3 regions of the Rhodopseudomonas telluris genome follow, and region 1 is predicted to be linked to each of the others. Evidence: predicted binding sites of a transcription regulator. Region 1 holds the regulator's gene; each other region holds the start of a gene.
What was found. The regulator LexA, encoded in region 1, represses DNA repair genes until DNA is damaged. The targets are predictions, from matches to a motif close to TGTTCNNNNTGTGTTCNG.
Positions count from the first base shown of each region.

Region 2: a site for LexA is predicted at 2,306-2,323, ahead of recA (recombinase RecA). Genes of this name have one in related genera too.
Region 3: a site for LexA is predicted at 8,411-8,428, ahead of ACFFJ6_RS12805 (ImuA family protein). Genes of this name have one in related genera too.

Region 1 covers NZ_JBHLWM010000008.1:664,987-675,153, reverse strand. The annotation lists gene ACFFJ6_RS20585 (cation-translocating P-type ATPase) at 1-1,165, shown strand, start outside; gene ACFFJ6_RS20580 (hypothetical protein) at 1,278-1,766, opposite strand; gene ACFFJ6_RS20575 (Hsp20/alpha crystallin family protein) at 1,997-2,494, shown strand; gene ACFFJ6_RS20570 (PilZ domain-containing protein) at 2,657-2,896, shown strand; gene ACFFJ6_RS20565 (OmpA/MotB family protein) at 2,908-3,762, opposite strand; gene ACFFJ6_RS20560 (HAD family hydrolase) at 4,006-4,635, shown strand; gene ACFFJ6_RS20555 (acyl-CoA thioesterase) at 4,665-5,147, shown strand; gene ACFFJ6_RS20550 (hypothetical protein) at 5,158-5,505, opposite strand; gene ACFFJ6_RS20545 (molybdopterin molybdotransferase MoeA) at 5,716-6,927, shown strand; gene lexA (transcriptional repressor LexA) at 7,119-7,826, shown strand; gene ACFFJ6_RS20535 (peroxiredoxin) at 7,854-8,429, opposite strand; gene smpB (SsrA-binding protein SmpB) at 8,497-8,970, opposite strand; gene mscL (large conductance mechanosensitive channel protein MscL) at 9,004-9,435, opposite strand; gene dapA (4-hydroxy-tetrahydrodipicolinate synthase) at 9,491-10,167, opposite strand, start outside.
Region 2 covers NZ_JBHLWM010000005.1:463,955-474,121, reverse strand. The annotation lists gene ACFFJ6_RS13720 (hypothetical protein) at 474-671, opposite strand; gene ACFFJ6_RS13715 (response regulator) at 821-1,219, opposite strand; gene ACFFJ6_RS13710 (hypothetical protein) at 1,388-1,570, shown strand; gene ACFFJ6_RS13705 (hypothetical protein) at 1,604-1,849, opposite strand; gene ACFFJ6_RS13700 (hypothetical protein) at 1,904-2,119, opposite strand; gene recA (recombinase RecA) at 2,412-3,506, shown strand; gene gcvP (aminomethyl-transferring glycine dehydrogenase) at 4,075-6,969, opposite strand; gene gcvH (glycine cleavage system protein GcvH) at 7,113-7,478, opposite strand; gene gcvT (glycine cleavage system aminomethyltransferase GcvT) at 7,488-8,636, opposite strand; glycine riboswitch at 8,772-8,877, opposite strand; gene alaS (alanine--tRNA ligase) at 9,116-10,167, shown strand, end outside.
Region 3 covers NZ_JBHLWM010000005.1:269,296-279,462, reverse strand. The annotation lists gene ACFFJ6_RS12835 (DUF3124 domain-containing protein) at 1-155, shown strand, start outside; gene ACFFJ6_RS12830 (adenylate/guanylate cyclase domain-containing protein) at 289-1,863, shown strand; gene ACFFJ6_RS12825 (glycerate kinase type-2 family protein) at 2,141-3,421, opposite strand; gene ACFFJ6_RS12820 (ABC transporter substrate-binding protein) at 3,777-5,012, opposite strand; gene ACFFJ6_RS12815 (UdgX family uracil-DNA binding protein) at 5,253-6,791, opposite strand; gene ACFFJ6_RS12810 (putative DNA modification/repair radical SAM protein) at 7,071-8,321, opposite strand; gene ACFFJ6_RS12805 (ImuA family protein) at 8,487-9,272, shown strand; gene ACFFJ6_RS12800 (Y-family DNA polymerase) at 9,160-10,167, shown strand, end outside.

The DNA of each region.
Region 1 (10,167 bases):
CGATTGGCCGGAGACGCAGCTCGGCTTCGGCTTTGCGTTTCTCGGCCTCGTCGGCCTCGCCGATCCGCTGCGCGAGGCAGTGCCGGCCGCGGTCGCCGACTGCCGCACCGCGGGCATCCGCGTGGTGATGATCACCGGCGACTATCCGGCGACGGCGCGCGCGATCGCGCGCGAGGCCGGGATCGCGTCCGAAACGAGTATCACCGGCGACGAGATCGCGCGGCTCGATGACGCCACGCTGGCGCAACGCCTGAAGAGCACCACCGTGTTCGCCCGGATCATGCCGGAGCAGAAGCTGCGCATCGTCGAGGCGCTGAAGGCAGACGGGGAAGTCGTCGCGATGACCGGCGACGGCGTCAACGATGCCCCGTCGCTGAAGGCCGCGCATATCGGCATCGCGATGGGCGGCCGCGGCACCGACGTCGCCCGCGAGGCGTCCTCGATCGTGCTACTCGACGACGACTTCGCCTCGATCGTCAAGGCGATCCGGCTGGGCCGGCGGATCTACGACAATCTGGTCAAGGCGATGGCCTTCATCTTTGCCGTGCATGTCCCGATCGCCGGCCTCGCGATCCTGCCGTTGCTGTTCGGTCTGCCGATCCTGCTCGGCCCGATCCACATCGCGTTTCTCGAGATGATCATCGATCCGGTGTGCTCGATCGTGTTCGAGGCCGAGACAGCCGAGGACGACGTGATGCTGCGCAAGCCCCGCGCCCCCGAGCAGCCACTGTTCAGCGGCGCTCTGATCGGCTGGGGGCTCGTGCAAGGCCTGCTGGTGTTCGCGCTGGTCGCCGGCGTGTTCGTGATCGGCCAGTTCCGCGCGATGCCGGAGACCGAACTCCGTGCCCTGACGTTCTTCGCGCTGGTGCTGAGTTTCGTCTGCCTGATCTTCGTCAATCGCTCATTCTCGACCTCGATCCTGGCGGCGCTGCGCCGCCCCAATCCAATGCTCGGCGTGGTGCTGGCCATCGTCGCCGGAGTGCTCGGCCTCAGCCTTGCCTGGCCGTGGCTGCGTGAGCTTTTCCGATTTGGGCCGCTGCACGGTGACGATCTGGCTCTCACCGCCGGTGCAGCGCTGGCGGTGCTGATCCTGCTGGAGCTGATCAAGCCGCTGTGGCGCGGCCGGCTCGGTGGTGCGCCGTCGCGGCGACCGGTGGAGGCCTGATCGCCGCGACGGTCAGCTAAGCTACGCCGACATTCGCTGAACCGCCTGACGGTCGATCACGAAGCGGCTGGTATTGGCGCAGTCCTCGCAACGATAAGTATGGCGTTCGAATTCAAAACTGCGCCCGACCGGTCGCGGCTCGACGCGCGCGAGCCGCATCGTCGCGCCGCATACGGGGCAGCACGCGGGATCGAACGTGGTTTGATTGTTGCGCCAGACCATAGTGCCTCCTCCCCACTGGCTCGCTGTGCTCGAACGGCAGACCGTCGTCGCGGTGGTCCACACTGTTCAGCCTGATCGCAGCTCCGCCTTTCGGCGGCGGCTCGTCGTCGTCGAGCCGGCGCAGCGCCGCCAGGATCGCGGCGAGCGGAACGGTCCGGTTTGAACCCGGCACCGCGCGCAGCCACGGCCGCTGCTCGATCGCGTTGGCGTCGGACGCCCATGAGGAGAGAATGGCCCGCTTGTCCGCGGTGCCCAGCGCGTCGTCGCGCAGCACCTGATCGGGGTGGTCATACCCCGTTGCGGGACGGTCGAGAGCGGGATGGTCGAGGATGCCCGGAACACCGCGGATCTCCGGGATGGTATCGGTCGTCATCTGCATTGCTATCCTCCCGAGCTACTCCTTTCAGAACGGGACGGTTCGAAAATTAGAAAAGTCGGCCGCCCTTTCAAGACCCCACCACGAAATTTTTGCGGACCTGCGCATCCGTGTACCAGCTCCCCTCTTGACGCCATCGAGAGCGTTCCCAGATCGAAGGCGCGCCCGCGACGGCGCGGGTGCGCTTCTGGTTTCTCAGTTCGAATGAGCAAGATCGGAATGAGGAGGCATCCATGAATGTGCGCGAGATGATTCCCTGGGGGCGTAGTCAGTCCGCTGTCCCGTCCTTGACCAGCGATCCGTTTCTGTCGCTGCACCGCGAAATGAACCGGCTGTTCGACGACGTCTTCCGCGGCTTCGATGCACCGGGGCTGGCGAACCGCTTCCCGGCGCTGAGCGGCTCATGGCCGAAGCTGGAAATTGCCGACACCGAGAAAGAGCTGACGATCTCGGCCGAAGTCCCCGGCATGGAGGAGAAGGATATCGAAGTCCTGCTCGACGATGGCGCGCTGACGATCCGTGGCGAGAAGACGTCGGCTACCGAGGATAAGGACAAGCGGTTCAGCGAGCACTTCTATGGCAAGTTCGAGCGCCGTATCCCGATCGACGCGGTCATTGCGGCGGATAATGTCAGCGCCTCTTTCAAGAACGGGGTTCTCTCGGTGACCTTGCCGAAGAACGGCCCCGCGCCGTCTTCGGCCAAGCGGATCGCGATCCAGCCCGGCAAGTAAGCGGCAGTCCGGGCCTAAACGATTTGTTTATCATCAAGCCGTCTACGCCGGGACAATCCTGCATTGTCCCGGCGTGTCGGATTTCGGCGCAAACAGAATTTAACAACTTCGGGGTGCAATCTCTGCGCGAAGGTATTTTCACCGGCAGCGCGAGACTGGGTGATGAGACAAGAGCGCCGATTTGCACGTGTACGCCCGAACGCAAGTGCAGCGAGCCTGATCGTCGGTCCAAAGCTGCCGGTCGTGGCCTGCAATGTGGTCGATTACTCGGCTGGTGGCGCCTGCGTCGAGTTGAACGCCAACATCACCCTGCCCCAACGTTTCGAACTGCTGCACGGCGGCACGAAAAAGAAGTGTCGCATGGTCTGGAAGCGCGACCGACGCGTCGGCGTCGCATTCTGACGTCAGGCGCGTCAGCGTTGCAAGTCCGGCGGCAGCGGCGGGTTTTCGCGCAGCAAGATGATGGTCACGCGCCGGTTGGCGGCGATCGTGGGCGCCTCCGGAAAGAGAGGCTCGCCGTCGCCCTTCCCGGCCACTGACATCACCCGGTTCGCCGGCAGTCCCTCGCGCTTCAGGATCTGTCGGACCACATTGGCGCGGCCGGTGGAGAGGTCGAAAGCGTCGTAGTCTTCGTTGCCAGCAACCGCCACGGCGGCGGTATGTCCGACGATTGAAATCCGCAGCGCCGTCGCGCGCAACGGTCCGGCGAGGCGGGCGATTAGCAGCCGTGCATTTTCATAGGGCACCGCCGACCCATCCGGAAACATCGGCCGGCCGTCCTGATCGGTCAGTTCCAGATTGAGTCCCGCCGGGGATTCCTCGAAAACGACGTTCTTCGACAATTCGGCGAGTTCGGGAGAGTCCTGCAAGGCCTGCCGCAGCGATGCCGATGCGAGCGCGAACTCGCGCTCGGACTTCGCCTGCGAGGCGCCGCTGCCGGCACCGCCGGCGTCCTGCAGTTGCGGGGTTGCGCTCGACTGGTCGGGCGCCACGTTCATCTTGCTGCGAACCTTGCCCTGGACCGGCACGCCGTCGGTCTCCAGCACCCCTGAATAGCGCGACTCCTGCTGCACGCCGAACGCGTCGCGCATCGAGCCGGCGACGATTTGCATCTTGTGCAGATCCTGGGTCGAGAACGACACCAGGACGAGAAAGAAGCTAACGAGGAGGCCCATCAGATCGGCGAAGGTCACGAACCACCCGTGCCCGCCGGGATGCTCTTCCTCGACCTTCTTCTTGCCGCCCGCGCGGCCACTTCCACTCAACATCGGTAATGATCCGACATCGAGCACGTGGCAAACGAGTGGTGACGTCCGACGCGCATGGCGATCGCTGCTGATGGATCCGGCGCCGCGTATGTCGAGTCTCGAACCAAGCATCGCCCCGCAGCTTCAAGGTTCTAGAATGGCACGCGTGAAAAAACGGTTGTCGTTGTTCCTCAATGTTTCCGCACCATACTAGACTTCCGTCGGCATCTCGCCCCGGCGCCTCGATCCTGCTAGGTCTCTGGTATGAAAACCTCCCTGTCTCCCGGCGCGGCTGATGCACTGTTGTTCGATATCGGCCGCGTGGTGATCGACTTCGATCTGGCGCGAACACTGAAGGCCTGGGCCGTCGAACTTGGCAGCGATCCATCGGCGATGATGATGCGCCTTGCGAACAACGACACCTTTCATCGCTACGAGACCGGACACGTCACCGATGCGGAATTCTTTGCGGCAGTCCGGGACGTTCTGGGACTACGGCTTTCCGACGACGCGTTGCGCGAAGGCTGGAATGCGATCTTCATCGGCGAGATGCCGGGCATCGGGCCCCTCCTTGCGCGCGCCGCGCAGCATTTGCCGCTCTACGCGCTCTCCAACACCAACGATGCCCACGTCGCGCATTTCACCGAGCACTACGCGCATTTGCTGGTCCACTTCCGCGAACTGTTCCTGTCGTCGCGGATCGGTCTGCGCAAACCAAACGCCGCAGCTTACGATTTCGTCGTGAGGGAGATCGGCGTGCGCCCCGACCGCATTGTGTTCTTCGACGATCTGGCCGAAAACATCGAAGCCGCGCGCGAGCATGGCCTCAAGGCCGTGCACGTCCGCTCCAGCGCGGACGTCGCGCAGGCGCTCGATCAACTGGGGCTGTCGTGACCTGCCCGAACCGCACCTGACGAATGGCCATGACCGTTGCTGCGACCGACTTAGCCTGGGATCACCCGAGCCCGTTCACACTAACCATGGTGCCCGGCCCGGCCGACATCGACGGGCTCAATCACACCAACAACTCGGTCTATGTGCGCTGGTGCGACAGCGTCGGCTGGGCGCATTCGGAGGCGCTCGGACTCGCGCTTGCCGACTGGCAGCGGATCGACCGTGCGATGGCGATCCGACGGGGCGAATACGACTACCTGCTGCCGAGCCATCTCGGCGACGAGCTGCTGCTCGGGACCTGGATCTACGGCAGTGACGGCAAACTGGTGATGGAGCGGCGCTTCCAGCTGATCCGCCCAAGCGACGGCGCCACCGTCATGCGCGGGCGCTGGCAACTGGTTTGCATCGAAATGTCGAGCGGCCGCCCACGCCGCCTGCCCCCGGAATTCGCCGCGGTTTACCTGCCGGTGATGGTGCGGCCGAAGGACGAGCCGGCCTCCGACCAAGCGTGATGACTCATCGTTACTGCGCTGGCAGTGCGCGGCAGTCCATCGAATACACGAGCTCGCCCTTTGCGGTGCGGCCGATCGGCTGACACGGCACGTAGGCGCGGGGCGCCCCCGGTGCTGGAGCTGCGGATGGGGCCGTAGCAGGCGCGGCCACCGGCGCGCTGGCGGCGGGCACCGGTGCCGGCACCCGGGCAGCCGGCGATTCCTCCGGTGCACTCGCCGCCGGCGGCGCATAGTCCGGATTGGCCGACGGCATCCAGCCTTTGCTCCAATCGTGCCGGACCGCATAGGTGGTTCCGAAGGCGATCAGGCCGATCACGCCGACGATCCGCAGCAGCCATTTCGCGAAATCATCACCCATCTGCGCGCTCCACCGCTGGCACGTCCCTGCAAGATGATGGTCCTACCGCCCGGTGCCCCCGCCCGACAATTAGGATTTCGTTGGGCGCGCTGCCGGATCGATCGGCTTGCCGCATCTTGCGCAAGCGGCGCAGCGCACCTAAAGCCGAAGCATGAGCCGTTCCGCACCTGTACCCCAGCAGTCTTTCCTCACCCCGTCCGGAGCCGCCCGATGGCGCTGATGCCGGTTGCCGACGCCCTCGCCGCCGTCCTCCACAGCGCTGGCGGACTCGCCACGGAGGCCGTCGCGCTTGAGGACGGCCACGGGCGCGTGCTGGCGCACGATCTCGCGGCGTTGCGGACGCAGCCGCCGCAGGCGATGTCGGCGATGGACGGCTATGCGGTGCGCGCCGAAGACGTGGCAACCGCGCCGGCGCGGCTCACCGTGATCGGCGAGATCGCCGCGGGCCGGCCGGCGGCCCAATCCGTCGGCCCTGGCCAGGCGCTGCGCATCTTCACCGGCGGCGTGATTCCCGAAGGCGCCGACACCGTGGTAATCCAGGAAGACACGGTGCGCGATGGCGACCAGGTCACCATCACCGAGGCCGCGCGCCGCGGCCGCCACATCCGGCCGGCCGGCGTTGATTTCAGCGAGGGAGACATCCTGCTGCGCGCGGGGGCTCGACTGAGCGACCGTGACCTGGCGCTCGCCGCCGGTATGAACCACCCGGCTCTCCCCGTGTATCGCCGCCCGCGTGTGGCCATGCTTGCCACTGGCGATGAGCTGGTGATGCCGGGCAGCAGCCTGCAACCCGGACAGATCGTCTACTCAAACGGCTACGCGCTACGCGCTCTCGCCCGCAGCGAAGGGGCCGACGTCACAGACCTGGGTATCGCCGCCGATACGATGGACGCGACGACCGCCGCCATTCGGCGGGCCCGCGATCTCGGCGTCGACCTGCTCGTCACCACCGGCGGGGCCTCCGCCGGCGACCACGACCTCGTCAAACAAGCTCTCGAAGCCGAGGGCACCGAGATTGCGTTCTGGAAGATCGCGATGCGGCCCGGTAAGCCGATGATGCACGGGCGGCTCGGCGCGATGCGGGTGATCGGCCTCCCCGGCAATCCGGTGTCGTCCTATGTCTGCGCCTTCCTGTTCATGGTGCCACTCTTGCGCGCGCTGTCCGGAATGCGCAACGCCATGCATCACCCCGAAACGGCCTCGCTTGGCTCACCACTCTCCGCCAACGATCAGCGCGAAGACTATCTGCGTGCCTACGTCAGCTCGAGCGACGCCGGCCGTCTGGTCGCCACACCGGTCGACCACCAGGATTCGTCGCTGCTGGCGCGCTTGTCGGCTGCACAAGCGCTGATCATCCGGCCGCCCCATGCCCCGGCCGCAGAGGCCGGAGCGAACTGTCAGATCCTTAAGCTCCCCCTATAGCGATCGATGAATTTGTTGACCTCAAATTAAGAGGTTGCGGAACACATACCGAACATATAGTGTTCGTTCATGATTTGTTTCGATTCATGTCGCCTCATTGGCTCAAGCTTCACGACGCAATGACGCACGGTGATGACGCACGGTGATGACGGACAAGATGGCGATCGTCGCCAAATTGGGGAATGGTCGGGATGTTGACGCGCAAACAATTCGAGCTGCTGAAATTCATCAACGAACGGCTGAAGGAAGCCGGCGTGCCGCCCTCCTTCGACGAGATGAAAGACGCGCTGGACCTGCGCTCAAAGTCCGGCATTCACCGCCTGATCACGGCACTCGAAGAACGCGGCTTTATCCGCCGTCTGCCAAACCGCGCGCGCGCCATCGAGGTGATCAAGCTTCCTGATCTCGGCGGCAACGCGGGCGGCGCGCGGCGCGGCTTCACCCCGAGCGTAATCGAAGGCAATCTCGGCAAGGTCCGCCCGCCGAGCCCGCAGCCGGTGGAGCACGAGACGGATCGCAATGTCGCCGTTCCGGTGATGGGACGGATTGCGGCCGGTACACCGATCGAGGCGCTACAGACCCGCAGCCACACCATCAGCGTGCCACCGGAAATGCTGGGCGCTGGCGAACACTACGCGCTGGAAGTGCGTGGCGATTCGATGATCGAGGCGGGCATCCTCGACGGCGACATGGCGCTGATCCAGCGCAACGAGAGCGCCGATACCGGCGACATCGTGGTGGCGCTGATCGACGAGGAAGAAGCCACGTTGAAGCGCTTCCGTCGCCGCGGCGCTTCCATCGCGCTCGAGCCCGCCAACGCTGCTTATGAGGTTCGCATCCTGCCGCCCAACCGCGTCCGGATTCAGGGCAAGCTGGTTGGGCTGTACCGCAAGTACTAATCGCGATCGATCAGGGCAGCGACGATCTCAGCGCTGATTGGCCTTTAGCCACGCCAGCACGTCTCCGGCATTCCGGTCCGGCGGAAACACCGGATAGAACACGTGGACGATGCGGCCGCTGTCGATGATCAACGCGATCCGCTTCAGCAGCGTCAGGTCCGCGACCCGCATCGTCGGCAGCTTCACGGCGGTCGCCAGCGCAAGCGCCTCGTCGGACAGCACCGGGAATGGCAAATGCAACCGTGTCGCCATCTCGCGCTGATAGTCAGTGCTTTGCGTCGATAGGCCGAACACCTGGGCAGCACCGGCTGCCTTCAACTCCGCAAACAGATCCCGGAACGAGCAGGTTTGCGGTGTACAGCCCCGCGCACCCGGGATCATATCCCAGTCATCGACCGGCGAGATCTGGCCTGGGACCCCGGTGCGCGGATAGCCGAACACGACCGTAAGTTCCGGCAGCTTCGACAGATCGACGGTCTCGCCGCTGGTGGCGGGCAGCGCCAGCGACGGCAGCGTCATGCCGGGCAGATGCGCGGCGGCGCCGTCATCGTCCGGTGCGGGGATCAAGGACCAGTCGACGTCTTGCAAGTTCGGCTGCGACATCGTCATTCCCTCTGCTGTCCCTCGCCCGCGCTCCGGCGCGCCGCGGTTCACCTTGCCTGGTGAGCGATCAGCCCCGCGCGCGCAGCAGGCGGCCCTTCTCGCGGCTCCAGTCGCGCTTTTTCTCGGTCTCGCGCTTGTCGTGGAGCTGCTTGCCCTTGGCCAGCGCCAGCAGCAGCTTGGCGCGGCCCTTTTCGTTGAAATACAGCTTCAGCGGGATGAGCGTCATGCCCTGGCGCTCGACCGCGCCCATCAGCTTGTTGATCTGCTTGCGGTGCAGCAGGAGTTTGCGCGGCCGCTTCGGCTCGTGATTGAAGCGGTTGGCCTGCAAATATTCGGGAATGGTGGCGTTGATCAGCCAAATCTCGCCGCCGCGCGAGTCGGCATAGGATTCGGCGATGGTCGATTTGCCACCGCGCACCGACTTCACCTCGGTGCCGGTTAGGGAGATGCCGGCCTCAATCGTATCCTCGATCGCGTAGTTGAACCGTGCTTTGCGGTTCTCGGCCACCACCTTGATCGGACGTTCGTTCTTGTCGGCCATTGCGGCTGAACCTCGTAATCGCCGCCCCGCAGGTCAGACCTGCGGGCGGTTGCCGCTCTTCAGGATATCGCGAATCTCGGTGAGCAGTTCCTGCTCCCGGGTCGGCTTCGGCGGCTCGGCCGGCTTCGCCTCGTCTTTCCGCTTCAGCCGGTTCATCGCCCGCACCACCAAAAACAGCACGAAGGCGACGATGAGGAAGTTCAGCGTCAGCGTAAGGAAGCTGCCCCAGGCCAGCACCGCGCCCTGCTTCTTGGCTTCGACCAGCGTGTTCGCGGTGACCGCCTTCGACAGCGGCGTGAAGTAGTTGGAGAAATCGAGGCCGCCCGTGATCGCGCCGATTACCGGCATGATCACGTCGCCGACCAGCGAAGAGACGATCGCGCCGAATGCGGCGCCGATGATGACGCCGACCGCGAGGTCGACGACATTGCCCTTCATCGCGAACTCACGGAATTCCTTCAGCATCGCGCTTCCCCGGAGCTTCTTGTTGACGGCGCCCGACTGCTGCGGGCGGCGGAGATCAGTTCAGCAAGCCGGCGTGCATCATCGCCGCCCGGATCACCTTGCCGGTCGGCTCGGTCACCTTCATCAGCGGCAGCCGGACCTCTTCCTGGATTCGGTCGAGCAGCGTCAGTCCATGCTTGGCGCCGGCGACGCCCGGCTCCTTGAAGACGGCATCGTGCAGCGGCACCAGACGGTCCTGGATCTTCAGTGCGCCCGCGTAGTCTCCCGCGAACACCGCACCCATCAGGTCCGAACACAGCTTCGGCGCCACATTCGACACCACCGAGATGCAGCCATGGCCGCCCGCCGCCATATAGGCCAGTGCGGTCATGTCCTCGCCCGAGAGCTGCAGGAAGTCGGCGCCCATTGCATGGCGCTGCTGCGAAACGCGGCCGAGATTGGCCGTGGCATCCTTGACGCCGGCGATGTTCTTCAGCTCGTACAGCCGGCTCATGGTCTCGACCGACATGTCGACCACCGACCGCGGCGGGATGTTGTAGATGATGATCGGGATGCCGATCGCGTCGTTCACCGCCTTGAAGTGGTGATACATGCCCTCCTGGGTCGGCTTGTTGTAGTAGGGCGTCACCACCAGCACCGCCTGGGCTCCCGCCTTCTCGGCGTGCTTGGCGAGTTCAACGGCTTCCCGCGTCGAGTTCGAACCGGCCCCGGCGATCACGGGCACTCGGCCCT
Region 2 (10,167 bases), on a different contig from region 1:
CGGGCAGGAGCACGATGACCGCGCTGTCGAAGCTCCGGCGATGGCCATCAGCGATGGTCTGGAAACCTGCCGAGCATTCGACGTCTAGGTCAGAACCGGGCTCAAAACTTTGAGATGGCGCAAGACGATCGATCGGGACGGAGTGGCGCAAGAGCGAACACGCTGCAGAAGCTGCGCGTGCATCGATTTTCCGTGGCGCAGTTTCGGCGTACCGGCAGGCCAAAATGAAAGAGCCCCGAACGAGGCCATGTTCGGGGCTCCCGTCAGCGTCGGAACTCCCCACCTCTAGAAAGCTCGGCAATGACGGCTGGTAAGCTATCCAGCGAGGTGCGGCTCGCATTGCTTAGAATCAAATACCTCTGTGTTTGCAGCGCTCTGCAGAGCCTCCGGCGTTGGAGCGTAACCACGCGCCAATCGCATCGCGGGCGCTCGGAGAACTTGTCACGCCACTGTGCTGCCTACAAAGGCCCGCATCACGTTCCGCCACGGCTCGGCCGATCGCGCTCGCTGAGGTTCGCGATCAACTGCATCAGGACCCGGCGTCGCTCTTCGTCATGGGTTTCCGACAGCAGGCGGCGATAGAGTTTGAGGTTTTCCTCGCGAACAAACTTGTCCAATGGTGTTGTCCCCGTTCGTTTCAGGCACTGAACCATCCGGTCCGCGACCGGCATGAACTGACTGCGATGAAGCGAATGGTGGAAAAATACAGCGCCTGAGAATGGCTGTCGATCCGAGAGGCACAGACGAGGACGCACATAATTTAACTGACGTTGTAAGGTGAAGCCTTACATGCAGCCTTGGTCTTTGTCCGGATCGTCGTTCAAGCGCCCTGCGGCGCGCCGGGGGCGGGATTGTTGAGCAATTGGGTGATTGCCGCCACCACTTGCGAGGGCGCGAACGGCTTGGTGATGAGCAGGCTGTTGGGGACGCCGCGCGAGGCCCATTCGGCGGCGCTGTCGCCGGTCATGTAAACCACCGGAAAGCCCGGATCGATCTCCCGGACGATTCGGCCGACGTCCCATCCATCCAGGCGGTCGCGGCCGAGATTGACGTCGGTCAGGACCGCACGGAAACGCTGCGGATCCTCAAGCAGCTGCTGAGCCTGCTCGCCCGACGCGGCCACTTCGACTTTGAAACCACCTTCTTCGAGGGCTTCCTGTACGACACTCTGGATCATTGGTTCGTCTTCGACGACCAGGATCACGATCGAATTTTCCAAGACGAACCCCTGCCACAGGCATCGACCGGGACAACAAGTCTCGCGGGCGGTGGAAGTTCCATTTCGCCGGCTCCGAGGCCGGATGCGTGCGTCATGATTCCATTGGTGGATGGGGACTGGCGCGCCGAGACGTTAAGCAGGTACCGAGAAAGCACGGGAGTTGTTGCTATGACGTGGTACGTGGACGCCATCCTGGTCGGGATCATTCTGCCCTGGATCATCGTGACCTATCGGCTGATCGCAGCCTTTCGTTCCAGCGTCGCCAGCGGCCTCATTGCCTGGGCGAAATGGGCCGTGCCGTGCATTCCGGCGATGCTGCTGGTGATGTGGGGTGTTCAGAGCCTGCGCTAGAAAGCATGCCGGAATCATTGCGGGCGCGGCGGCTCAATTCGTTCCGTCGCTCCGGTTGATCGACAGCATCATGCCGTTCTTGATCCGTCGCGCTTCGGTGAAAGCGCGCTGCACGCCGAGATCGGCGGAGTCGGTCGAGAAGGTGATCAGCTTGTTGCAGTTGGGGCATTGCACCTGAACGCCTTCGCGGATGTTCCGGATCTTCTCGCGGAACGGCACGCGGCACTTGGTACACAGCACCCGAATCTTGTCCGGCGGCTTGGTCGGAGCGAGCTGCATGGTCATCCCCTAGTTCTGCGTGGGGACGATTGAGAAACGATGAACGGCGCGCGCTCAGGGCTCGGGGTGCGGGTCTTGTGGCAAACCTGTGATCTCGGGGAGGGGGGCAAAGCCCAGCCGCGAGGTCGCGTGCGCGGGCCGCCAATGCGTCGGTCGCCGCGGCACGAATTCATGGGTTTCGCAGTGCACCCATCCGCCGATCACCCGCCGGCACGGCTCCATGGTCCACTCGACCCGGCCGTCGACAATGACTGCCAGTTCCAGCTGCACGTCGAAGCTTTCTGTGCCGATGGGCTCCCACATACGACTAAAGGTGCGCTGTCCTATTCCGTGAGCATTGTCCCCAATCAATTACGGGCCGAGTCGGGCCGGGTTTCACGCAAAAATCGCGATTCCAACCGATCTAGCGAGGCGGTGACGGTGGATCGCGATGGGTGGCGGCCGTGATTATCTGCAAAGAACATATTGCGAACAGAGAACAAAGAGTGTACGTTCTTATCCATTGATTATCGGCCCCTCGCGGTTTGTCCCACCGGCGAATCCCGTCCATAAGGAGCATCACATGGCTTCCGCCCCCACTGCCCTGCGTATCGTCGAAGGTTCTTCCATGGACAAATCCAAAGCGCTGTCCGCCGCGCTGTCTCAGATCGAGCGCCAGTTCGGCAAGGGCTCGGTGATGAAGCTCGGCAAGAACGATCGCTCGATGGATATCGAGACGATCTCGTCCGGTTCGCTCGGGCTGGACATCGCGCTCGGTGTCGGCGGTCTGCCGAAGGGGCGCATCGTCGAGATCTACGGGCCGGAATCCTCGGGCAAGACGACGCTGGCGCTGCATTGCGTCGCCGAGGCACAGAAGAAGGGCGGCATCTGCGCCTTCGTCGATGCCGAACACGCGCTCGATCCGGTCTATGCCCGCAAGCTCGGCGTCAATGTCGACGAGTTGCTGATTTCCCAGCCGGACCACGGGGAACAGGCGCTTGAGATCGCCGATACGCTGGTGCGGTCCGGCGCGATCGACGTGCTGATCATCGACTCGGTGGCGGCGCTGGTGCCGCGCGCCGAACTCGAAGGCGAGATGGGTGACGCGTTGCCCGGCCTGCAGGCCCGCCTGATGAGCCAGGCGCTGCGCAAGCTCACTGCCTCGATCAACAAGTCCAACACGATGGTGATCTTCATCAACCAGATCCGGATGAAGATCGGCGTGATGTACGGTTCGCCGGAGACCACCACGGGCGGCAATGCGCTGAAGTTCTATGCCTCGGTCCGCCTCGACATCCGCCGCATCGGCCAGATCAAGGAGCGCGACGAAGTCGTCGGCAACCAGACCCGAGTCAAGGTGGTGAAGAACAAGCTCGCGCCGCCGTTCAAGCAGGTCGAGTTCGATATCATGTACGGCGAGGGCGTCTCCAAGATGGGTGAGATCCTCGACCTCGGCGTCAAGGCCGGCATTGTCGAGAAGTCCGGCGCCTGGTTCTCGCACGACAGCCAGCGGCTCGGTCAGGGCCGTGAGAACGCCAAGGCGTTCCTGCGCGCCAACCCGGATCTCACCGCCAAGATCGAAGCGTCGATCCGGCAGAACTCCGGCCTGATCGCCGAACAGATCCTCGCCGGCTCGCCCGAGAGCGACGCCGAAGGCGAGGAGCCGGTCGACGAATAAGGCTTGGCGCCGAGGCATCGGCGATGCTGTGAACGACAGCGCGGACAACGCTCCGCGCTGAGGAAATTCAAGACGGCGAGCGCTGCGCCCCCTGTTGCCGGGGATCCCGCAGCGCTCGCCGCATTTTTGAGCTGAGGCTGAGGCTGAGGCTGAGGCTGAAACAGCAAAATCGGCTGTCATCGCCCGCGAAGGCGGGCGACCCAGTATTCCAGAGCGCGTGTTGAGAGGTCGGGCTTCTGCTTAACGCTCTGCGATACTGGATCACCCGCCTTCGCGGGTGATGACGGGAGATTCTGGGGTATGGCGTTGCGTCATCCATCCCCGTCATGCGCCGGCTTGATTCGCGCATCCATCGCGCGCGCAGCGCGCTGCAGGACGGCCTCTTGCGGAGCGGATGGATAGCCGGGTCAGGCCCGCCAACGACGCCTTGGGTGATGTCGACGTTCGACGCGATGCGCCCGGCATGCGGATTTTTCCGGCACTGCGGCCGTGGCGGTCATTCTCCTTGCGCCCGGTCCCGAGTCGACGTTTCCGCCGACCCGTTGCCTCGCTTTCTCCACTACCGCGCTTACTCCGCGGCTCGCGCGTAGTCCGCCGCCAGTGCGTAGTCCTCGATCGGCGGGCAGGAGCAGACCAGGTTGCGGTCGCCGTAGACGTTGTCGACGCGGCCGACCGGGCTCCAGTATTTGTCGGTCCGCGAATGCGGCGCCGGGAAGCAGCCTTCCGTGCGCGGATAGGGCCGCGTCCACTCCGCCGAGGTGACGTCGTGCACCGTGTGCGGGGCAAAACGCAGCGGCGACTGCTCGATCTTGAAGCGGCCCTCCTCGATCTGCGCGATCTCGCGGCGGATCGCGATCATCGCGTCGCAGAACCGGTCGATCTCGGCTTTCGATTCCGACTCGGTCGGCTCGATCATCAGCGTGCCCGGCACCGGGAAGCTCATGGTCGGGGCATGGAAGCCGTAGTCGATCAGCCGTTTCGCGATGTCGTCGACGGTGACGCCGGTGGTGGTCTTCAGCGGTCGCGGATCGACGATGCATTCATGCGCGACGCGGCCGCGCAGGTTGCGATACAGCACCGGGAAATGCGGCTGCAGTTTCGCTGCGATGTAGTTGGCGTTGAGGATCGCGATCTCGGTGGCGCGCTTCAGGCCGGCGCCGCCCATCATCAGGATGTAGATGTAGGAGATCGTCAGGATCGACGCCGAGCCATAGGGCGCGGCCGACACCGTGCCGCCGCCGTGCAGCACGCCGCTGGTCGGCTCGCCCTCGGCCGGATGGCCGGGCAGGAACGGCGCCAGATGCGCCTTGACGCCGATCGGCCCCATGCCGGGGCCGCCGCCGCCATGCGGAATGCAGAACGTCTTGTGCAAATTGAGGTGGCTGACGTCGGCGCCGTAGTCGCCGGGCCGGGCGAGACCGACCTGCGCGTTGAGATTGGCGCCGTCGAGATAGACCTGTCCGCCATGGGCGTGGACGATGTCGCAGATCTCGCGGATGTGTTCCTCGAACACGCCGTGGGTCGACGGATAGGTGATCATCACCGCGGCGAGATTCGCCGAATGCGCTTCGGCCTTGGCGCGCAGATCGTCGACATCGACGTCGCCATGGCTGTCGCAGGCGACCACCACGACATCCATGCCGGCCATCGCGGCCGAGGCGGGGTTGGTGCCGTGCGCCGAGGACGGGATCAGGCAGATCTTGCGATGCGGTTCGTTGCGCGACAAATGATAGCCGCGGATCGCCAGCAGGCCGGCATATTCGCCCTGCGCGCCGGAATTCGGCTGCAGCGACACCGCATCATAGCCGGTGATCTCGGCCAGCCAGGCTTCGAGCTTGGCGAACATCGCGTGATAGCCTTCCGCCTGCGCGCGCGGCACGAACGGATGCAGGCTGCCGAATGCCGGCCAGGTCAGCGGCATCATCTCGGTGGTGGCGTTCAGCTTCATGGTGCACGAGCCGAGCGGGATCATCGCGCGGTCGAGCGCGAGGTCGCGGTCACTGAGCTTGCGCATGTAGCGCAAGAGTTCGGTCTCGGAGCGATAGTCCTGGAACGCGGCCTGCGTCATGTAATCGCTGCTGCGCGTCAGCGTTGCCGGCAGCGTGTCCGACGCATCCTGCTCGACGCTCGCATAGTCGAGCGCCCCGCCGAACGCGCGCCACAGCGCCTCGACCGTCGCCGGCGTCGTGGTCTCGTCGAGCGCGATGCCGAGCGACGTCGCGTTGATGCGCAGGTTGATGGTCTCGGCCTCGGCGCGGGCCACGATGGCGTCGCGCTTGTCGCCGACCTCCACCGTCAGCGTATCGAAATACGTCTCGTTCACCGGCGCGAAGCCGAGCTGCTTCAGCCCGGCGGCGAGCGTCGCGGTGCGGCGGTGGACGCGGCGGGCGATCGCAGCGAGGCCGTCGGGGCCGTGATACACCGCGTACATCGAGGCGATCACCGCCAGCAGCACCTGCGCGGTGCAGATGTTCGAGGTCGCCTTCTCGCGGCGGATGTGCTGCTCGCGGGTCTGCAGCGCCAGCCGATACGCCGGCTGGCCGTGGCTGTCGATCGACAGGCCGACAATGCGGCCGGGCAGGCTGCGCTTCAGGCTGTCACGCGCCGCCATATAGGCGGCGTGCGGCCCGCCATAGCCCATCGGCACGCCGAAGCGCTGGGCCGAGCCGATCGCGATGTCGGCGCCGAGTTCGCCGGGCGGCGTGATCAGCGTCAGCGCGAGCAGGTCGGCGGCCATCACGGCGATCGCGCCTTTCTCGTGCAGCTTGGCGATCGCGGAACGCGGATCGCGCAGCGCGCCCGACGAGCCGGGATATTGCAGCAGCGCGCCGAACACGTCGGCGGCGTCCAGATCGGTCTCGGGATCGCCGACCAGGATGGTCCAGCCGAGCGGCTCGGCACGAGTGCGTAGCACCGCCAGCGTCTGCGGATGGGCGTCGCGATCGACGAAGAAGGCCTTCGATTTCGCCGCGGAAGCGCGCTCGGCGAGCGCCATGGCTTCGGCGGCTGCGGTGGCCTCGTCGAGCAGCGAGGCGTTGGCGACGTCGAGCCCGGTGAGGTCGCAGATCATGGTCTGGAAGTTGAACAGCGCCTCCAGCCGGCCCTGGCTGATCTCGGGCTGATACGGCGTGTAGGCCGTGTACCAGGCGGGATTTTCCAGAATGTTGCGCTGGATCACGGTGGGCAGCACCGTGCCCGAATAGCCTTGGCCGATCAGCGAGGTGAACACTTGGTTCTGCGCCGCCAGCTCGGTCATGTGCGCGAGCGCTTCGGTCTCCGACAGCGGCGCGCCGAGCGACAGCGGCTCCTTGATGCGGATCGCATAAGGCAGCGTCTCGGCCATCAGCTGGTCGAGGCTGCCGGCTCCGACGGTGGAGAGCATCGCGCCGATGTCCTGCGGCGACGGCCCGATATGCCGGCGCACGAAGTCATTGGCGGCGTCGATCGGTCGGCGATGCGGCATGCTCTGGTCCTCGTTTCGAGAAATGCTCAACCGCGTCATTGCGAGGAGCGAAGCGACGAAGCAATCCAGGGGCTCAGTGCCCCGGAGCTGGATTGCTTCGCTTCGCTCGCAATGACGAATTCACGCGAACGGACGGCTTGTTATTAAGCCGTGTGGGCCTTGTAGGCGGCGGCGTCCATCAGGCCGTCGAGTTCGCTCTTGTCGGCGATCTTCAGCTTGAAGAACCAGGCGGCGCCGTCGGCGTCAGAATTCACCAGCGCCGGCTCGGTGCCGAGCGTCTCGTTGACCTCGAGCACCTCGCCCGAGATCGGCGCGTAGACGTCCGAGGCCGCCTTCACCGATTCGACCACCGCGGCGGCTTCAGCCTTCTTGACGCTGCGGCCGACCTTCGGCAGCTCGACAAACACCACGTCGCCGAGCTGTTCCTGCGCGTAGTTGGTGATGCCGATGGTGGCGACGTCGCCTTCGATCTTCAGCCATTCGTGATCGGAGGTGTAGAGGGTGGTCATGCGGAATCCTCAGCGCTTGTAGGTGTTCGGAACAAACGGCATGGCGGCGACGCGCAGCGGCAGACGCTGGCCGCGCACCTCGGCGAAAACCTGGGTGTCGAGCGTCGCGTGCGATCGCGTCAGATAGCCCATCGCCACCGGGGCGTTCAGGCTGGGGCCGAAGCCGCCGGAGGTGACGCTACCGATCGGCTCGGCCGCATCGGCGCTCGCGAACAGCGGCGCGCCTTCGCGCACTGGGGCGCGGCCTTCCGGCCGCAGGCCGACGCGAATGCGCGACGTGCCGCCGCCCAGCTGCTGCAGAATCACCGAATCGCCGAAGAAGCCGCCCGGCCGCGCGCCACCGGAGCGCCGGCTCTTCTGGATCGACCAGCTCAGCGCGCCTTCAACCGGGGTCGTCGTGGTGTCGATGTCGTGGCCGTAGAGACAAAGCCCGGCTTCGAGCCGCAGGCTGTCGCGCGCGCCGAGCCCGATCGGCAGCACGTCCGGATCGGCCAGCAGCTTCTCGGCGAATGCTTCGGCGCCGTCGGCCGGCACCGAGATCTCAAAGCCGTCCTCGCCGGTGTAGCCGGAGCGCGACACGATGCAGGGCAGGCCTGCCACGGTCAGCTCGGCGACGTCCATGAATTTCAGCTTGGCGACGTCCGGACAGAATTTGGCGAGCGCGGCCTCGGCCTTCGGCCCCTGCAGCGCCAGCAGGGCGCGTTCGGGCAGGGCGGTGATGTCGCAAGCCTCCGACAGATGCGCGCGCAGATGCGCCTCGTCCTCGGTCTTGCAGGCGGCATTGACCACCAGGAACAGCCGGTCACCCAGATTGGTGACCATCAGGTCGTCGCAAATCCCGCCGGTTTCATTGGTGAACTGCGCGTAGCGCTGACGGCCCGGCGCCAGCGCTGCGATGTCCTGCGGCACCAGACGCTCCAGCGCGTGCGCGGCGTCCTCGAGCTTGCCGGACTTCGCCCGCAGCTCGATCTGCCCCATATGCGAGACGTCGAACAGGCCGGCGGCGGCGCGGGTGTGGAGATGTTCCTTGAGCACGCCGGGCGTGTATTGCACCGGCATGTCGTAGCCGGCGAACGGCACCATCTTTCCGCCGCGCGCCAGGTGGAGCGCATGCAGCGGAGTTCGTTTCAAGGCAGCCGCATCATCACGGGCCAGCATATCCAGGCTCCCACGGTTCCCGAGACCGATTTCTCGTCACCATTTCGAGCCCCATCTGTCGCTGTGCCTGAGAGCATTATCCCGTCGGCGGACCTGCATCGGGCAGGGCCCAACCAGGTCTCTTTCCAGATGTCATCAAGTCGCGCGGTCCGTTTGCCTGAGAGTTTCCGGGGCGGTTGCTCCTTCGGCGCCGGCCCCCCTTCACTGAAGGATTGGGCCGATCTCTCCCGACGCGACTTAGTCTCAACAGGTAGGACACAAACACGGCCGCAGCAAGGCTGTCAACGCAGTGCAGCGAGCTATCAACGGCTGTTCGCAACCGCCCCAGGTTGGCCCCAGGCGGGACCTCGCCAGGTGGCAAACAACTGAATCAGCACCCACTTTCTGGACAGCGGCCGGCCCCGCGTCTAAAAGGCAGGACTCCGGGACAGTGGGGTCCGGCGGGCGTTTCGCGGGCATTCCGGACTGAATGGACGAACATGAGCGGCGTTAACGAAATCAGGTCTGCGTTTCTGAACTACTTCGCCAAGAACGGCCACGAGGCCGTCTCGTCGTCGCCGCTGGTGCCGCGCAACGATCCCACGCTCATGTTCACCAATGCGGGCATGGTGCAGTTCAAGAACGTCTTCACCGGGCTGGAGAAGCGTCCCTATCAGCGCGCCACCACCTCGCAGAAATGCGTGCGCGCCGGCGGCAAGCACAACGACCTCGACAATGTCGGCTACACCGCCCGGCATCTGACGTTCTTCGAAATGCTCGGCAACTTCTCGTTCGGCGATTACTTCAAGGAACGCGCGATCGAGCTCGCCTGGAATCTGATCACCAAGGATTTCGGCCTGAAGAAGGACAAGCTGCTCGTCACCGTGTACCACACCGACGACGAGGCCGCGAATTTCTGGAAGAAGATCGCCGGCTTCTCCGACGACCGCATCATCCGCATCCCGACCTCCGATAATTTCTGGGCGATGGGCGACACCGGTCCGTGCGGCCCTTGTTCGGAGATCTTCATCGATCGCGGCGAGCACATCTTCGGCGGCCCGCCCGGCTCGCCCGACGAGGACGGCGATCGCTTTCTCGAATTCTGGAACCTGGTGTTCATGCAGTACGACCAGGTGACGAAGGATGAGCGCGTGCCGCTGCCGCGTCCGTCGATCGACACCGGCATGGGCCTCGAGCGCATGGCGTCGATCCTGCAGGGCGTGGACAGCGTGTTCGACACCGACCTGTTCCGCAACCTGATCGACGCGACGTCCTCGGCGCTCGGCCGCGGTCCGAGCGGCGACGATGCGGCCTCGTTCCGCGTCATCGCCGACCACCTGCGCTCGTCGTCGTTCCTGATCGCCGACGGCGTGCTGCCGTCGAACGAAGGCCGCGGCTACGTGCTGCGCCGGATCATGCGCCGCGCGATGCGCCACGCCCAGCTGCTCGGCGCCAAGGAGCCGCTGATGTGGCGGCTGGTGTGGGCGCTGGTGCGCGAGATGGGCCAGGCCTATCCCGAGCTGGTGCGCGCCGAGGCGATGATCGAGGAGAC
Region 3 (10,167 bases), on a different contig from region 1:
GTGCCGGCACCGGTGCCAATTTCGTGGTCGACTGGGCCGGCAGCGGCGAGATCGCGGAGCCCGTGGTCGAAGCGCTGATGCTCGGCACCTTCGCCAATGGCCACTATGCGTTCATCTCGCAGGGCCGTCCGATCCGCACCACCGGCAAGGACTGATCTCGCTCGGCGCAGCCAGGCCCGCTGCGGGCGCCGCCGCCGCCCGGCGCTCGGTATCTGCGCCCGCTTCTCATCCGCAGCCGAAAGCATTAGGGTCCGATCCCGCCGGTAATTGGTGAGGCAGATCGCGCAGATGGATACGGAAAACGCCGAAAACCTCAGGTCGCGCGGCGTCTTGACCGGCGTCCTGATCGCCTGCCTGCTGCTGGCGCTGCCGGTGGCGGTGTGGCTCGATCTGACCCATCTCGCCGACGCGGCGCTGCGCCGGCAGGCCTCCGACCTTAATTCGGTGATCAAGAGCGTCAGGCACTACTACGCCGCCAATGTCGTCGGCCGGATCCTGGCGCATCCCGGTCAGGTTCAGGTGATCCACGACTACGAGACGGTCCCGGGCGCAATCCCGATCCCGGCGACGCTGTCGCTCGAGCTCGGCAAGGTGATCGGCGAGCAGCAGAGCAACATCTCCTATCGCTTCGTCTCGGACTATCCCTTCGCCAACCGCGCGCCGCATCAGCTCGACGGCTTCGAGCGCGACGCGCTGGCGGCGCTGCGCAAGGACGCCAGCGAGAATATCGTCTCGGCGACCGCCGGGCTGTTCAGCGACAGCGTCCGGCTCGTCTCGCCGGTGACGATGGCGCCGGCCTGCGTCGCCTGCCACAACACCCATCCGGAGAGTCCGAAGACCGACTGGAAGGTCGGCGAAGTCCGCGGCATCCAGGAGGTGACGATCACCCAGCCGATCGCGGCCAATCTGTTCTCGTTCAAGTTCCTGCTCGCGTACTTCGCGCTGGCCGCGGTGTGCGGCGTGTCGTTCGTCGCGATGCAGCGGCGCCAGGCCGACAAGATCGTCGCGATGAACAAGGAGCTGGAGACCAACAACGACTTCCTCGCCTCGCTGTCGATGAAGATCTCGCGCTACATCCCGCCGCAGATCTACAAGAGCATCTTCTCCGGCCAGAAGGACGTCACCATCCACACCGAGCGCAAGAAGCTGACGATCTTCTTCTCGGATATCCAGAACTTCACCGCGACCACCGAGCGGCTGCAGCCGGAACTGATCACCCAGCTGCTCAACGAGTACTTCACCGAAATGTCGGAGATCGCGCATCGCTACGGCGGCACGATCGACAAATTTATCGGCGACGCGATGCTGATCTTCTTCGGCGACCCGGAAACCAAGGGCGACCGCGCCGACGCGCAGGCCTGCGTGCGGATGGCGTGGGCGATGCAGCGGCGGCTGGCCGAACTCAACAGCAAATGGCGCGCCGCCGGCATCGAGCAGCCGTTCCGCGCCCGGATGGGGATCAACTCCGGCTATTGCAATGTCGGCAATTTCGGCAGCGCCGACCGGATGGACTACACCATCATCGGCGCCGAGGCGAACCTCGCGGCGCGGCTGCAGTCGATCGCCGAGCCCGGCGGCATCGTCATCAGCTACGAGACCTACGCACTGGTCAGCGACATCATCGCGGCGCGCACCCTGCCGTCGATCACCATGAAAGGCATCAGCCGCGAGGTGGTGCCCTATGTGATCGACCATCTGCGCGACGGCGACGAGCAGTCCGAGGTGGTGATCGAAAAGATGCCGGGACTCGATTTCTATCTCGACACCGCCGCGGTCACGCCGGCCGACAGCGACAAGATCCGCACGGTGCTGCTGCACGCGCTGTCGTCGCTGGAGCGGCGCGAGGTGAAGGCGGCGGAGTAGCGGCGGCTGTTAGTCAGGGCGTCCCCGCAAATGGGCGGGGTTCGAACTGGCTGTCGTTCTCAGACAGCTACGCAATGAGTGCGTCCGTCGCCGGGCATCGGACGGGTCGCAGCCTTGGTCCCTCATGGTGAGGAGGCGCGCAGCGCCGTCTCGAACCATGAGGCGGCACGGCGCCGGCGTCGTGGTGGATTGTCGTGCGTGTGGCCCATCCTTCGAGACGCCCGGCTGCGCCGGGCTCCTCAGGATGAGGGCGCGCCGGTTGAAGCGCCTGACGTCGTCACACCAAAATCACCCGGATATCGTTGACGTTCGTCAGCGTCGGGCCGGTCAGCAGCAGGTCGCCGGTGTGTTCGAACAGGGTGGTGGCGTCGTTGTTCGCGAGCGTCGCGGCGGGATCGAGCTGCAGCTCTTCGATTTTCGCGAAGGTGCGGGCGTCGATCAAGGCGCCGGCAGGATCGGTGGCGTTGCCGGCGCCGCCGTCCGCGCCGTCGGTGTCGGCGGCGAGCGCCGCGACCTCCGGCAGGTCGGCGAGATGCTGCGCCAGCGCCAGCGCGTACTCCTGATTGGGGCCGCCGCGACCGTTGCCGCGCACCGTGACGGTGAGTTCGCCGCCGGACAGGATCGCGAGCTTCTTGCCCGCCGCACGGGCCTCGCGCGCGAGTTGTGCGTGCGAGGCGGCGACGTCGCGGGCTTCGCCTTCGAGGTCGGCGCCGAGATCGACGACCTCATAGCCGGCGTCGCGCGCGACCTTGATGCTGGCGTCGAGCGATTGCCGCGGCGTCGCGATGATGGCGAAGCGAGCGCGCGCGAAGGCGTCGTCGCCGGCCTTGACGCTTTCGTTGCGCGGATCGTCCAGCGCGGCGCGGATCGCGTCGTCGAGATCGAGCTGATAGCGCGCGACGAGCGCGCGGGCGTCGGCGAGCGTGGTCGGATCCGGCACGGTCGGCCCCGACGCAATGGCAGAGGGTTCGTCGCGCGGCACGTCGGAGATCGCCAGCGTGACGATTTCGGCGGCGTTCTGCCCGGCGCGGGCGAGGCGGCCACCCTTGATCCGCGACAGATGCTTGCGCACCGCGTTGACCTCGCCGATCGGCGCGCCGGAGCGCAGCAGCGCACGCGTGGTCTGCTGCTTCTGCGCCAGCGTGATGCCCTCGGCGGGCAGGATCCAGTTGGCCGAGCCGCCGCCGGACAGCAGCACGAGCAGTAGGTCGTCCGGTGTGGCGGTGGCTGCGAGCGCGAGGCTGGCTTCGGCGCCGCGCAGGCCTTCGGCATCGGGCATCGGATGGCCGGCTTCGATCACCTCGATGGCGCGGGTCGGCACGCGGTGGCCGTGGCGTGTGGTGGCGATGCCAATGAGGCGCGCGGGATCGAGGCCGAGCGTGTCGAGATAATGCCGCTCGGTGGCGGCGGCCATCGCGGCGGCGCCCTTTCCGGCGGCGAGGCAGACGATCCGGCCGCGCGGCGCCGGCGGCAGCTGCGCGGCGAGGATGCGGTCGGGGTGCGCTGCCGCAACGGCAGCATCGAAGATGGCGCGGAGCAGGGGGCGGTGATCGGTCATGCCGCGGTTGTGGCAGGCACAATGCGAGGCGGCAAGAGCGTGAGGCACGGCGCCGCTGCAACCCTTTCCGTTTGTGGGAGAGGGTGCCGTTGCGCAGCGACGGGGGTGAGAGGTCTAAGGGCGATGCTGTTGACGCACGCGTCCGACCTGCTGGCGCGCCCCCCTCATCCGGCACGGGCTGCGTCCGTGCCACCTTCTGCCACGAGGGAAGGAAGAGAGTTGCGGAAGCCGAGTACGAAAAAGTCCTCCGCGGTGACCGCGGAGGACTCGATGATCAAGTTGAAAAGTCGGCGATAACCTCGGGATTCCGGGTTCGCGAGCTGCGCTCGCGCCCCGGAATGACCGGGTAGGTCAACTAGCCGCCGGTCGGCGCGGCGACTTCGCCTTCGATGACGTCGCCGAACAGCTTCCAGTTCTCGCCTTCGAACTTCATCATCTGCAGCTGCTCGATCGGCGCGAAGTCGGTCGCCGAGGTCTGGAGCTTGACGCCCGGCAGCAGGCCGCCGAGCTGCACGCCCTGCAGGTTGGCCGCCTGCTTCATGACGTTCTCGCGGGTGAGGTCGTCGCCGCACTGCTTGATCAGCACCGCGACGGTCTCGGCGATGTTGTAACCGGTCATGAACGAGCTGTCGGCGCGGCTGGCGTCCGGCGCGTACTTCGCCATGAACTCGTAATACGCCTTCATGCCCGGATCGTTTTCCCACTGCTTGTCGGTGGCGTCCTTGGCATAGGAGGCCGAGATGATGCCCTGGGCGTTTTCGAAGCCGGCGGGCTTCATCACGCTGCCGGTCGAGGCCGAGACGTTCGGCACGATCATCATCGGCTTCCACGCCAGCTCGGCGACCTTCTTGATGGTCTGCGCGGCGAATTTCGGCGTGGCGAAGATCACCAGCACGTCCGGATTGGCGGCCTTGATCTTGACGATGTGGGAGTCGACCGTCGGTTCGGTCAGCTCGTAGCTGTCCTCGATCACGACCTGCGAGGCCTTGGCGCCGAGGCCGTCCTTGAGGCCCTTGAGATAGTCCTTGCCGAAATCGTCGCCCTGGTACAGCACGGCGATCTTGGCGTCCGGCTTCTCCTTCATCAGGTACTTGGCGTAGATGCGACCTTCGCTCTGGTAGCTCGGCAGCCAGCCCATCGTCCACGGGAAGCGCTTCGGATCGTTCCACTTGGTGGCGCCCGACGCCAGGAACAGATGCGGCACCTTCTTGGCGTTGAGATATTTCTGGATCGCGGTGTTCGACGGCGTGCCGAGCGGCGAGAACATGAACAGGACTTCGTCGCTCTCGACCAGCTTGCGGGTCTGCTCGACCGCCTTCGGCGGCGAGTAGGCGTCGTCGTAAGAGATGTAGACGATCTTGCGGCCGTTGATGCCGCCCTTGTCGTTGATCATCTTGAAGTAGGCGTCCTGCGCCCGGCCGACGCTGCCATAGGCGGACGCGGGGCCGCTGTAGGGCACGATGTTGCCGATCTTGACTTCGGTATCGCTGGCGCCGGGGCCGTATTTCTTCTGCGCCATCGCCTGGCCGCCGGCGGCGGACAGCAGAGCGGCGGTCGCCAGGGTGGCGATCGTGCGGGAGAGAGCGGACATCAAGTTCCTCGCAGGTTGTTGTTGGTCTTGCTGCAGGCGCTGCTCTGCAGTGCAGCAGTGCGCCGCAGGGTTAGCCGGTTCGGCGGCTCCGCTCAACCCGTTGCGATCGCGACGGTTACTGAAAGTCGTTGGGTTTCGGTTGAATCAAAAGCCATCGCGCCGCCTGCGCGGAATTGTCGCGTTTGTCAGGGGGGCCTAGTGGCTTCTGTTCGACGGACCAGCGGCGGCTGCGGAACTGCATCAAGCCGCATGAGCTTTTTTCAAATGCGCCGCGACGATTTTGAGGTCGTCCACGAAGCGGGCGTATTCGCGTTCCTTGGCGTCGGCATCGGGCAGCCGGAGCAGGTAGGACGGGTGGACGGTGACCAGCACCTGGGGACCCTCGTCGCGCTCGATCAGATGGCCGCGGTTGGCATTGATCGGCGTGACCTTGCCGAGCACGCTCTGCGCCGCGGTTGCGCCCATCGCCACCACCAGCAACGGCTTGATGACGGTGAGTTCGCGCTCGTACCATTGCCGGCACGCCTTGATCTCGGGCGTGTTCGGCTTCTGGTGCAGCCGGATCTTGCCGCGCGGCACGAATTTGAAATGCTTCACCGCATTGGTGACGTAAGTCTTGCTGCGGTCGACCCCGGCCTCGGCCAGCGCGCGGTCGAGCATCTGCCCGGCGGGGCCGACGAACGGCTTGCCGGCGAGGTCTTCCTTGTCGCCGGGCTGCTCGCCGACCAGCATCACGGTGGCGTGCTGCGGGCCTTCGCCGAATACGGTCTGGGTCGCCGGCTGCCACAGGTCGCAGTCGCGGCAATCGCGCGCCTGGTCGCGCAGCGCCTCCAGCGTATCGCCGCTGTGCTTGGCTGTCGTCATCGGCTGTTCCTGTCGCTGCGGCTTCTTCGGCGCGGTCGCCTCGGCGGCGACCATCGCGTGGGTCTTGCGCTCGGCGTCCTCGATCAGCGGCTTGATCAGCTTGGCTTCGGGGAGGTTGCGCCAATATTTCTTCGGCATCTCGGCCTGCATGGCTTTGGTCTTCAGTCGCGCCGGATTGAAGATGCTGGCGTAGTAAGTCAGCCAGGTTTCCTCCAGCCGATCCTCCGACGGTGCCATCGATTTTGCCACGCCGGGCGTGATTGCGATCGCGTGGCCGTCCCAATGCGCGCAGACGTCCGGCGTCAGGATCGACCAGGCCATATCGGCGAAGCGGCGCGCGAAGAACGGCGCGGCGAGTTCGACGATGTGGTGCTCGGGCTCGAACCAGGCCACGTAGCGTGACTTCGGCTCGCGGCCGATTTCCTTGAAGCGGACGAAGGCGTGCATCTTGTGCTCGTCTCGCCGCACCGCTTTCGCCATCGCCTGCAGCCGCGCGACGTCAGGGTCGGTGGCGATCGACATCAGCTCGGGATTGGCGCGCAGCCGCCACAGCAATTGATAGAGATAGGCGAAGCGTTGCGGATCGCGATGCAGGATGGCGGTCTTGGCCAGCTCGACGAAGCGGGCGGGGACGTTGAAGGTCGGAGTAGGAGAGGGGGCGGTTGCGTCAGAGGATGGCGATGCCGGCTGCGTCGGCGGCGCTGACTGATCGAAAGGCGCTGGCGCCTCCGCAAACGCCCCGGTTCCTGAAGCGGCTGCTCCCGGCGCCAGCCCCGGCGCATCGAACAACTCAGGCTCGTCCCCCGCCACCGTCCAGGTAACATCCGCCGGCGCCACATCCGCCAACACCAACCCCCGCGCCGCCGTGCGCCAACCATCGAAATCGGTGTCGCTGTCGAGGCGGATGGCGTGCATGGCGGTGATTGCTTCTCTCCCTGAGCGACTTGTTATTTCGTCGTTGCCACTTGTTCATCGTCATCCTGAGGTGCCGCCGCAAAGCGGCGGCCTCGAAGGATGGGCTCCAAGCGCTTGTAGCTCATCCTTCGAGGCTCGCTGCGCTCGCACCTCAGGATGACGGCTTTGCTTGGAGTTAATCACCCATCCCCGTCATTGCGAGCGAAGCGAAGCAATCCAGCCCAGTGCACGGCGCTGGATTGCTTCGTCGGCTGCGCCTCCTCGCAATGACGCTAAACCTCAAAACCCGAATCCCAGTTGCTGCGCCTTCGGCTTGAAGCGCTCCGCCAAGCGTGCGCCGTCGAGCAGGTAGCTCGGCGGGCGGTGGTCGGGGAGAACGATGAAGGGCAGGGCCTTGTTCCGTGGGATGTGGAGTTTCGAAAGGTCCGCGGTGCGGATGGCGCTGTAGCGACGCGTGTCGATGATGCGGTCGACCGCCTTGCGGCCGAAGCCGGGCACCCGCAGCAATTCCTCGCGGCTGGCGCGGTTGACGTCGAGCGGGAAGCGATCGCGATGGCGCAGCGCCCAGGCGAGCTTGGGATCCATCTCCAGCGACAGCATGCCTGCGGCCGGATCGATGATCTCGCCGGCATCGAAGCCGTAGAACCGCATCAGCCAGTCGGCCTGATACAGCCGATGTTCGCGCACCAGCGGCGGCGCCGCCAGCGGCAGCGCGCGGCTTGAATCTGGGATCGGGCTGAACGCCGAGTAGTACACCCGCTTGAGATTGTACGAGCCGTAGAGATTGGCACTGGTGTCCAGAATGGTCTGGTCGGTGGCGGCGTCGGCGCCGACGATCATCTGCGTGCTTTGCCCGGCCGGCGCGAAGCGCGGCGGCCGGGCGCGGCTCGGCTGCTTGCGCGCCTCGGCCTTGGCTTCAGTCGCTTCATCCAGCCGCAGCCGCAGTCGCCCCATGGTGCGGCGGATGGCGCGGACGTCCTTCTCCGGCGCCAGCTTGGCCAGGCTGTTCTCCTCCGGCACCTCGATGTTGATGCTGAGCCGGTCGGCGTAGCGGCCGGCCTTGGCGATCAGCGCATCGTCGGCCTCGGGGATGGTCTTGAGATGGATATAGCCGCGGAAGTGGTGCTCCTCCCGCAGCCGCCGCGCGACTTCGACGACCTGCTCCATCGTGTAGTCGGCGCTGCGGATGATGCCTGACGACAGGAACAGCCCCTCGATGTAGTTGCGGCGATAGAAATCGAGCGTGAGCTGCACCACCTCGTCGACGGTGAAGCGCGCGCGCGGCACGTTCGACGAGGCGCGGTTGACGCAATACAGGCAATCGTAGTTGCAGGCATTGGTCAGCAGCACCTTGAGCAGTGAGATACAGCGGCCGTCCGGCGCGTAGGAATGGCAGATGCCCATGCCGGGCGCGGTCGAGCCCAGCCCACGGCCGTCACGGCTGTCGCGTTTCTCCGTGCCGCTCGAGGCGCAGGAGGCGTCGTACTTGGCCGCATCTGCCAGGATGGCCAGCTTGCGCTGCACGTCCATTGGGAATCTCCTTGATTCAACTCGGGAAAAAATTTGGCGCGGGACCTCGTGCCGATCCCGATTGACTCCCCATCACGCTAGGGCTTTATTAGAACATATCATGAACAAATGAGCCGGCAACGGGTTCATCGAATCTCGTGACGGCAACGGAAAAAGGAGCGGCGCATGGACGGCGCGCGCCACAGCATGCTTGCGCGCCTGAAGGGCGAAATCGACCGGCTCGAAAGCGGGACGACCGAAACGCTGCGCCGCGTGCCGCTCGGCCACGCCGAGGCCGACGCCGTGCTGCAGGGCGGGCTGGTGCAGGGCGCGCTGCATGAGGTGTTTTGCGACGGTCACCACAGCGCGGCGGCGACTGGTTTCACGGCGGGCGTGGCGCGGCTGCTGGCTGAGCAGCGCTTCCTGCTGTGGATCCGTCAGGACTTTTCCGCGCGCGAAAACGGCGAGCTGGCGATGGAGGGCCTCGCCGAACTCGGCCTCGATCCGCGCCGGCTGGTGATGGTGCGGGCGCACGATGCCGACAGCGCGCTGCGCGCGGCCGCCGATGCGCTGGCGTGTAATGGCCTTGGCGCGGTGATCACCGAACTGTGGGGCGAGACCCGCGCGTTCGATCAGGTCGCCTCGCGAAAACTGACGCTGGCTGCGCAGGACAGCGGCGTCACCGCGCTGATGCTGCGCATCGCCGCCGCGCCGCAGGCCTCGACCGCGGAGACGCGCTGGATGGTGCGCGCGGCGCATTCGCCGCCGAGCGAAGACTGGGGGGCTCCGGTGCTCGAAACCTCGCTCATCCGCAATCGTCACGGCCAGACCGGCCATTGGATCATGGAATGGAATTGTGATGCGTGCCACTTCCGTGAACCGCAGACGCATTCTCGGCCTGTGGCTGCCGAGGTTGCCGACCGATCGGTTCGAACGTCAGTTACTTCCGCCGAGCAGCGGCTCGCAGGTTGATGCCTCGCGCGCGCCACGGGTGGTCGCCGCCAAGCGCGACAACGCGCTGGTGGTGGTGGCTTGCGACGTGCGGGCGACGCAGGGCGGCGTGCTGCCCGGCATGCCGCTCGCCACCGTGCGGGCGATGCATCCGGCGCTTGAGGTGATCGATCACGATCCGCATGCCGACGCGCTGCTGCTGCATGCGATCGCCGACTGGTGCGATCGCTTCACGCCGCTGGTGGCGCTCGATGGCAGCGATGGGCTGCTGCTCGATATCACCGGCTGCGCGCATTTGTTCGGCGACGAGGCGAAGCTGCTGACAATGCTGACGGCGTCGCTGACGCGGCAGGGCTTCGCAACCAGTGCGGCGATCGCCGGCACGGCGGTGGCGGCGCGGGCGCTGACCCGCGGCGCGCCGCGGACTATCGTGGCGCCGGGCGAGGAGGCGCAAGCGGTGGCGCCGCTGCCGGTGGCGGCGCTCGGCGTCGATGAGGCGACCGTGCGCGGGCTGCGCCGCGCCGGGCTCAGGACCATCGGCGAGGTACTGGCGCGGCAATCCTCCGAACTCGCGGCGCGGTTTGGCGAAGGGTTCGTCGCGGTGCTGCGCCAGGCGGCCGGCGACGACGACGCGCCGATCTCACCGCGCAAGCCGGCACCGGACTACGTCATCGACAAGCGCTTCCCCGAGCCGGTCGCGACCACCGACGTCATTCTGCCGACGCTGCTGGGGCTGGCGAAGCTGCTGATCGCCGCGATGGAGCGGAGCGGTAAGGGCGCGCGGCAGCTCGTCGCCAGCTTCTTCCGCAGCGACGGCGCGGTGCGCAGCATCAGCGTCGAGACCGGCCAGCCGGTGACGCGGGTCGAGGTGGTGCAGCGACTGTTTGCCGAAAAGCTCGACGCGCTGGCCGATCCG